DNA from 2 places in the Cytobacillus sp. FSL R5-0377 genome. Region 1 is predicted to be linked to the other one. Evidence: riboswitches for the same ligand, from Rfam matches in the RefSeq annotation. Region 1 holds a riboswitch; the other holds the start of a gene.
The links. A riboswitch is a leader RNA that binds a small molecule or an ion and turns the genes downstream of it on or off. The one in region 1 is predicted to bind FMN.
Positions count from the first base shown of each region.

Region 1 (4,422 bases):
CGAGCGGAAAAACATGTCCCGGACGGGAGAAGTCTGAAGGTTTGGCACCATCCTCAAGCATTTCCTTGATTGTGAAAGCACGCTCAAAAGCACTGATGCCTGTAGTCGTTTTTTCATGGTCAATACTGACAGTGAAAGCTGTTCCATGACTGTCAGTGTTCACCTCTGCCATAGGATTCAGTTCCAATTTTTCAGCAAGCTCCTCTGTAATAGGTGTACAGATTAAGCCTCTGCCTTCCTTAGCCATAAAATTGATGGTATCCGGTTTCGCATATTCTGCGATTGCCAGGAAATCCCCTTCATTTTCCCTGTCTTCATCATCACAGACTATGATGACTTTTCCTGCTTTTAAATCTTCCAGTGCCTCTTTTATTTCACTGAACATCGTTTAATACCACTCCTTTTGCTTATTATAAGAAGCCGTTATCCCTAAGGAATCCTTCTGAAATGCCTCCTTTAGGCTGCGTGGTCTCCTGCTGCTGCCTGTTCACAAAGGTATACAGATACTTGGCAAGCATGTCGAATTCGAGATTAACAATGTCGCCAACTGTTTTGAAGCCCAGTACCGTTTCACTGGCTGTATGAGGAATGACCGAGACAGTAACGGTATTGTCTTCATTGCCGAATACAGTCAGGGAAATCCCGTCCACTGCGATAGAGCCTTTCATGATAAGCAAGTGGCTTAAGGCAGGAGGTACAGATATTTGAATATAAATGGCATTTTCACTCGCTGACTTTTTGAGAATCTGACCTGTTCCATCCACATGCCCTGTTACAAAGTGACCGCCAAAACGGCCATTTGCCCTCATTGCCCTTTCCAAATTGACCTTTGATCTTTCTTTAATAGCTGAAAGCGATGTGCTTTTGAACGTCTCCGGCATGACATCTGCTGAAAATCCATTTCTGGCAAATTCCGTAACAGTGAGACAAACACCATTTACAGAAATACTGTCTCCCAATTGAACATCTGATAAAATTTTGGAGGCCAGAATTGTCAGTTTCATCGCTTTTCCTTGCTGAACTACTTTTTTTACTGTTCCAAGCTCCTCGATAATTCCAGTAAACATTATTGCTTGGCCTCCCTCAGTGGTTTTGCGGTAATTTTAAGATCGCTGCCAACCCTTTTAATCTCTGTGAACACAAGCCTAGTTGCATCTTTCACAAAGTCGGCACCAACACCCCCAATAAATGGAATCGCCTGATTGCCGCCAATAATTTTGGGAGCCATATAGAGAATTATTTGCTGAAAGCAGCCTTCTTTTATAAATGAAGCATGGATCTCAGATCCGCCTTCAACAAACAAGGTCATAATGTTTCTTTCACCTAAATTTTTCAATACATCTTTAATCGGCACCTCATTTGCAGGAAAAGAAATGACTTCTGCATTTAGTTTCCTTATTTCCTCTGCTTTTGAGGCATCAATTTCGCAGCCGGTAAAGATAATGGTCTTAACAGACTGATCGCGGATGACATTTGCATCAGCCGGAATTTTTAGATTTGTATCTAAAACTACACGAATGGGATTTTTTCCGCCTTGGGGCAGCCTGGCGGTTAAAAGGGGATTATCGTGAATGATGGTATTTATGCCTGTAAGTATAGCGTCATGTTCATGCCGTAGAAGGTGTACATCCTGCCTGGATTCTGGAGAGGTAATCCATTTGCTGTCACCGGTTTTTGCAGCTGTTTTCCCATCAAAAGATGAGGCTGCTTTAATGGTTACGTATGGTGTCTTTGTTTTTATAAAATGAAAAAATGGTTCATTGAGAGCATCTGCTTCTTCCTTCAACAGGCCGGTCACCACTTCAATACCGGCATCCTGCATCCTTTCAATTCCTTTTCCTGAAACGAGAGGATTGGGATCGGCAGAAGCAATAAAGACCCTTTTAATTCCTGAATTAATAATTAAGTCTGCGCAGGGCGGAGTTCTTCCAAAGTGGCTGCATGGTTCAAGAGTGACATAAATATCAGCGCCTTTAACCCTTTCTCCAGCCGCAGCTATCGCATGGACTTCTGCATGGGGTGTTCCCGCTTTCAGGTGAGCACCCATTCCCAGAATTTCACCGTTTTTCACAACAACTGCACCCACCTGCGGATTCGGACTGGTTTGGCCTTTAGCTGCCGCTGCCAGACTGATGGCTAACTTCATATATTCCTGATGGATCAAATTTTCTGCATCCTCCCTTCCTTACTATTTCTCCAAATTAAGTATAAAACGGCAAAACCCCGTACACCAGATAGGTGAAACGGGGCAAAAACACATGACGAAATAAGCGTTTAAAAAGACTTTTTTTAACGCATCATTATAATCATTCCTTCTCCCATCCAGACTTTCACTGTCGGCTTTGGAGTTTCACCAAATCCACCGGGTTTATAAGAAAAGCTCAAGCGCCTCGTTCACCCCCGACAAGCACAAGACGAGCCTCCCAGAAAAGGCGTCTTTTGCCTTTTTGAGAGGATTGGCTTGTGACCTCGAGGGGGTAGGCGCTGCTAGACAATAATTAGAAAAGCTCAAGCGCCTTGCCTTATAAAGCCGGGTCACGGACTAAGAGGGCGTACCCTCATCACCGCCGGTTGGGAATTTCACCCTGCCCCGAAGGAAATCCTATTCTATTATAGAAATCTTACCATGAATTATCACATTATACAAAGAGAATTGTTTTTGAAAGAATTGAAACCTTTACTTCGATACGCCGTATAGTTAATTATAGAAAAAGGAGAGGACTTTTATAATGGAGGAACCAAGAGAACATCTTATCAGCGAGTTAAGAAAATGTGAAGAATGGGAAAAAGAACAAGGTGATTTATGGTTTTGGGAGAAGCTGGGCAGACTCCCTTTTAAGCTTATTGATAGATTTACACCTGAGTTCATACATAAAAAGGTTGGAGTGATCCTTGATGAGCTTGGGACATATATTCAATCAGGAGGAAGATATTTAAGTTCAGCTTCCGCGTTAAAGAATTATTATCCTGGACAAAACATTCATACCTTGCAGGATGTAGAAGCCCTGCCCCTATCAATAATGGATGTAGCCGCTGAAAGGCTAAGCTCTAACCGTAAAAGAGCAGCAGCATTGCAGGGTGCGGGTACTGGTGTCGGAGGGATTTTTACCCTGACCATTGATATCCCCCTGCTTCTTGGCATTCAGCTGAAAACTCTGCAGGATATCGCGATTTGCTATGGCTTCGATCCTGCTGATAAAAACGAAAGAATGTTCATTGTAAAGATTCTTCAATTTGTTTCCAGTGACATTGTTGGAAAAAAAGCCATTCTGCAGCAGCTTTCCATGTTCGGTTCTAAAGAATCAGGGCCAAAAAGGGAAGTCGTTTCCGAACTTCAGGGATGGAGAGAGGTTGTGTTTTCTTACAGAGATCAAATTGGCTGGAAAAAACTTTTCCAACTGATCCCGATAGCCGGACTGTTGTTTGGGGCTTTCATCAATCGATCAGCCGTTAATGATATTGCCGAAGCAGGTATTATGCTATACAGAAAAAGAGTAATCGTTAACCGCCTTTACCAGAATAGGATGACAGAAATAAAACCGGAGAGCTGAATGGCTCACCGGTTTTATTTAAGGAAGCTTTTTGATTTCCTTCTCCATATATTCTTCATTTAAAGCTCCCAATACTTTTTCTCTGATAACACCATCGGAATCAATAAAATAGCTTGTAGGATAAGCCATTATATTATAGTCAGAACCCACAATTCCCTTTACATCCATAGGAATTGTAAAAGTCAGACCCAGCTCTTTCACGAACTTCTCAGCGTCTCCATTATTCTTTTCTGTGTTTGTAAGATTTACGGCTAAAATATCAAATTTATCATCTTTGTACTTTTGATAAAGCTTCTCCATATGCGGCATTTCTGCACGGCAGGGAGGACACCAGCTAGCCCAGAAGTTTAAAAGGATTGCTTTGCCCCTGTAGTCGCTGAGCTTTACCGGATTTCCTTCCATATCTGTCAGTTCAAAATCCGGAGCAAGATTTCCTTTTTCCAGACCAATAGGCAAATCCTCTGGATCTTTTATTTTATCGTATTTTTGCATTTGTCCGGCCTGCTCTACTACTCCCTTTTCTTTAAGAATGGTTTTGTCTACAATAAACAGCAAAAGAACAATAACTGCAGCAGCCAGTAAAAACTTTTTCATTCCAACACCTCAATACTGATTTCCCTGTAAGCTGAATTTATCATACTATATGGGGAATACAGAATCTACATATGTGCACTGGATTTTAGTGATTGTGATATAGAAAAAGAGCCGCAAAAATGGCATAAATTCTGCATTTTTCTTTTGGAGCCAGACTCTCTTTAAAAGAGAGCACCGGTGTATTTGGATCCTTAAAACGCTCTCCCCACTCAAGTGGCATCCACCCTTTGCGAAGGCGGGCAGCTCTATGCGATTGTTCATCCAGAACCTGCAAATC
Region 1 is NZ_JBBORA010000001.1:4,114,535-4,118,956, reverse strand. Features, by position in the region: gene NSQ49_RS21035 (bifunctional 3,4-dihydroxy-2-butanone-4-phosphate synthase/GTP cyclohydrolase II) at 1-385, opposite strand, end outside; gene ribE (riboflavin synthase) at 411-1,067, opposite strand; gene ribD (bifunctional diaminohydroxyphosphoribosylaminopyrimidine deaminase/5-amino-6-(5-phosphoribosylamino)uracil reductase RibD) at 1,067-2,164, opposite strand; FMN riboswitch at 2,307-2,602, opposite strand; gene NSQ49_RS21020 (EcsC family protein) at 2,730-3,551, shown strand; gene NSQ49_RS21015 (TlpA disulfide reductase family protein) at 3,570-4,145, opposite strand; gene NSQ49_RS21010 (hypothetical protein) at 4,231-4,422, opposite strand, start outside.

Region 2 (4,422 bases), 230 kb from region 1:
TGAGATAGTACTGGTTCATAATAAAGCATTTCGGGTGAAATAAAGATAAACTTATACTGATCCAGATTATTCAATGCCTGTCTTTTTTCTGAGCGGGATAAAAATGAATTGAATGCTATCACCCTTTTTTCCCCATTCAACATAAGCTGTTCAGCCTGATCCTGCATAAGGGACAGCAAAGGAGAGATAATAATCACCTGGCCTTCAATCATATACCCCGGCAGCTGATAACAAAGCGATTTACCTGTACCTGTAGGCAGCATGGCAATCGTATTTCGGCCTGCTAGCACGGATTCAATGATTTCCTTTTGTCCAGGTCTGAAGGCAGGATATCCAAACTTGCTTTGCAATAGTACTTCCAATCTCATTGTCCCTCTCCAAGCTTTGCCATTACTAATCTGATTTCAAAATAATCGGATTCAGGCACTATTTGACGTATTTGTTTTAATTGCAAGGAATCTGCACTGTTGGCCGCATGAAGGATCAGTTTCTGTTTTTCCTCCGAGACATAACGAGTGATATTAAAGGAGCTGTCGTTTAAAGCTATTTCCACAACATGATCCTCAATCGTACTTTTTTTCAACCTTCTTATTTTCGCGATTTCAGCTAAGTCCTGTCCCTGTTTTAACAGTGAATACGTTTTTTGGGCTGACAATGTTAGCTGTACTGCATTTCCTGCACCGCTCACGATTTTATCGATAAGCGGATATTCAGCAGAATTTTCCCTTGCGCTTTCCAGTATATGATGAATAGCTCCAAGGAACTGATGGTGGTAATAATCCTGTTTGATTCCGAGCTGCTCTGAAGCCTGAACAGCTGTGAGTCCAATACGGCTATAGCCTGTAAGCCTCAATGTCAGGACAGCAGGATTAATATCTTTCAGCTCTTCAAGGCATTGGACAAGCTCCCTGTACAGCATTCCCCCAACTGTATCACGGTCAAATCCGGATGTCCTCAGAAAGTCTTTCAGCCATTCATGAACACCTCGTTTTCTTTGGATAGGCAGGTATTTTACATTGTTATTATTTAACTGTGAGATAACCTGAATTAGAAGCGTAATCCTCTCCCAAAACAGTTCACCTGTACTATGATACAGCCATCCGTTTAATGATGAAGGAATTGGACATTCTATAAGTGATCTTTCCAGCTCTTTCTTCCCTTTTTCAGTCAAAGTATAATGCTTTTCAGTAATGGCAGTCATCCAGCCGCTGCTTATGATTTCCTCTGCAAGTTTTTCCAGTACCTCCCTGCTTAAATGTTCAAATGAACGAAAAAGCGGGGTAAGTTGGAATAAATGAGCATCCTGGATGGTTTGGGAAGACTTTTTTCCATTTAGCAAATGTAAAATGGAATATAGAGTTCTTTGTCCCTGCAACTCATTAACACAGTACATTATTACAGATTTCAAATAAGATCTATGCATTATTTTCACCTTACGGCTTAAGATTTTTTTATTGTTTCATTACCTTGATTTTCTTCCTTCTATTTTATCATGAAAAAAATCGGCAGGCCGTTTTAATTATTTATCACAGGGTAAATTATGCCTAAACCCTTATCTGATAAGCATTCTCAATACATTTTCTATTGAAAAGTTGAACATACAGTTTTACAATAGGATGTGAGGAATGTGTTACCATCATCTTGATGGAAGATTAATTGTTTAATTCTTGGGAGGTTTTTTCATGGCAAAGTATACAATTGTTGACAAAGAAACATGCATTGCATGTGGAGCTTGCGGCGCAGCGGCACCGGACATTTATGATTATGATGATGAAGGCATCGCATTTGTAACCCTTGATGATAACCAGGGTATCGTTGAGATTCCGGATGTTTTAATTGACGATATGATGGATGCATTCGAAGGCTGTCCAACCGATTCAATTAAAGTTGCTGATGACGCTTTTGATGGCGATCCGCTTAAATACGAATAATCCTTCAACCATACTCTTATTTTTGTTAAGCTACTGCTCCCTTTCAACTTGAAAGGGAGTTTTTCTATGATACTTTTTACTCAAATGGAAAAAGCAGCGGAACATTTTCCGCTGCTTTCATTTATATATTCATCATGCTGCGCTATTTATTACAGCCTGTTTTTCTACCCAAGTTCTCATGCGTGTAAAAATAAGCATAAACACCATTGAAATGATAAATCCCTTTAAAATATTAAATGGCAGTATCCCTGTCACAATCATGGTTCTCATTTCAGGCGCTGACATTGCCGGGAAATTCAGAAAGAATGTATATGCTGGCAATATGACAAGATAATTAAGCACACTCATAATGACAGCCATTACCATGGTGCCGATTACAAGCCCAAACGTCATGCCTTTTTTTGTCTTCAGCTTGCTGTATACATAATAAGTAGGCAAGACGAACAAAATGCCTGCTGCAAAGTTTGCAATATGTCCAACAGGTACACCTGTTGCACTCCCTGTCATGAAGTAATCAAGAATATTTTTAATAAGTTCTACTAATATTCCTGCCGCCGGGCCAAAGATCAACGCTGCGATTAATGCAGGAATATCGCTGAAGTCAATCATTAAAAATTGCGGAAACGGCGGGATTGGAAAATTGAGCAGCATTAATACGTAAGAGATGCTGCTTAGCATTCCGATGGCAACCATTGATTTGATATTAAGTTTTTTCAAGTTCCTCTCTCCTTTTTAGGACTATCTCTCCTAAAGAAGAAAGGTTCAGCTAAGCTAATATCTTCGCATTAAATAACCCTCAAGTTAACATAACTTGAGGGAGAATTGCAAAGGCACGCTTAATAACGTTCAAAACCTGCACTTTTTGAACGTCTGCAGAACCTCCATCTTCTCCCATCCAGACTGTACTGTCGGCTTTGGAATCTCACCAAATCCTGCCCAATTTAATGGAAAGTGCTTTTACTAAAAACACTTCTCTCAGGCTCGCGGGCTTAGAGTCAAAACTGACCCATCACCGCCGGTCGGGAATTTCACCCTGCCCCGAAGATAGACCGTATTTGTTTATACAAATTAATTATACTGAAAAAAAGTTATTCTGTGAAGGGATATGTTTACCTGTGTTTGTCTAAACGAATTTTATTGATAATAAAAAAGGCGGCAATTTGCCACCCTTTTTGTATTATCCAAGCGGATATTCCTTTCTTTCCCCTTTTGAAAATGTCATGATGGACTTATAACCCACTTCTTTTGCAAGAGCAATTGCCTGATCAAAATCCGCACCAACATGTTCAGGAAAGTGTGCATCTGATGAAAGTACAATCGGAATATTTTTCTCATAGCATCTCTGCAGGAGCCGCTTGTCCGGGTATAGTTCACCGACTGGCTTTCGCAGGCCGGCTGTGCTGATCTCTACACATGTCTTGGATTCTGCCAGTGCATTTGCTGCACGATCGTACTGCTCCAGTAAAAACTCTTCGTCCTGAGGCACATATTTAAAGATTTTAACTAGGTCTAAATGGCCTATAATATCGAATAGGTTTGATTCGGCCAATGTGACCACTTGATCAAAATACTTCCGATATACATCATACAGATCCCGTTTATCCCATTCTTTTCTGAACTCGGCAAGATCTATGCCGAAATCCCCAACCCAATGGATGGAACCAATCACATAATCAAATGAGTAGCTGTTAATAAATTTCGCCATTTCATCATGCTTACCCGGCGTGTAATCCATTTCAATTGACATTTTAACGTCAATATTATTACTCCATGCTTCTTGAAAAACACTCACATAGTCTTTCATATCATAATAGCGTCTCTCGTTTACCCATGGATTTTGCAGAATGTCTGCTGTCTGATAGAAATGATAGGCATGCTCTGAAATCCCAAAAGATTCAATCCCCTTTTGGGATGCAGCATCTGTAAATTTTTTTAAGTAATCCAGGCTTAACGTGCCATTTTCAAGATGATTGTGATAGTCTGTAAGCATTTCTCTATCTCCCCCGGTTTTTTAACCATTATACTTTAAGGGAGTAAAGCACTTCAATCATTTCTTTCTATTTTTTGTGAATGATTAGAATTTGTCCAATTTTAATAACATCTGATTCTGCATTATTCAACTCTTTAATAGCTTCTGCAGTTGTTTTATGCACTTTCGCTATAGAAGATAAAGTATCTCCTTCTTTAACCGTGTATTTGCCAAGTTTTCCGGGTTTAATTAATAGCTTTTGACCTGTAAAAATTTGATCTGGATTAATATTATTTAAAGCAGCAATATCTCCCGTCTGCAAATTATAGTGAGCAGCAATGGTCCATAATGTTTCGCCGGTTTTAACTATATGGTAGGTTTCCGCGGAATCCTTTGTGATTTGCCCCGAATGAAAATTAGACGGACGTGCTGAAACTTCATGTGCGCTTTCATTTCTTACCGCTGCATTTACAGCTTGTCCAACTTCCCCCATTCCAAATGCCAAAGAGGGATCAACTGCAT
Region 2 is NZ_JBBORA010000001.1:3,884,769-3,889,190, reverse strand. Features, by position in the region: gene NSQ49_RS19820 (RecQ family ATP-dependent DNA helicase) at 1-368, opposite strand, end outside; gene NSQ49_RS19815 (helix-turn-helix domain-containing protein) at 365-1,423, opposite strand; gene NSQ49_RS19810 (ferredoxin) at 1,683-1,931, shown strand; gene NSQ49_RS19805 (ECF transporter S component) at 2,064-2,648, opposite strand; FMN riboswitch at 2,811-2,981, opposite strand; gene NSQ49_RS19800 (histidinol-phosphatase) at 3,109-3,921, opposite strand; gene NSQ49_RS19795 (LysM peptidoglycan-binding domain-containing protein) at 3,989-4,422, opposite strand, start outside.
Region 2: another riboswitch for FMN. It lies ahead of NSQ49_RS19805 (ECF transporter S component); the one in region 1 lies ahead of ribD (bifunctional diaminohydroxyphosphoribosylaminopyrimidine deaminase/5-amino-6-(5-phosphoribosylamino)uracil reductase RibD).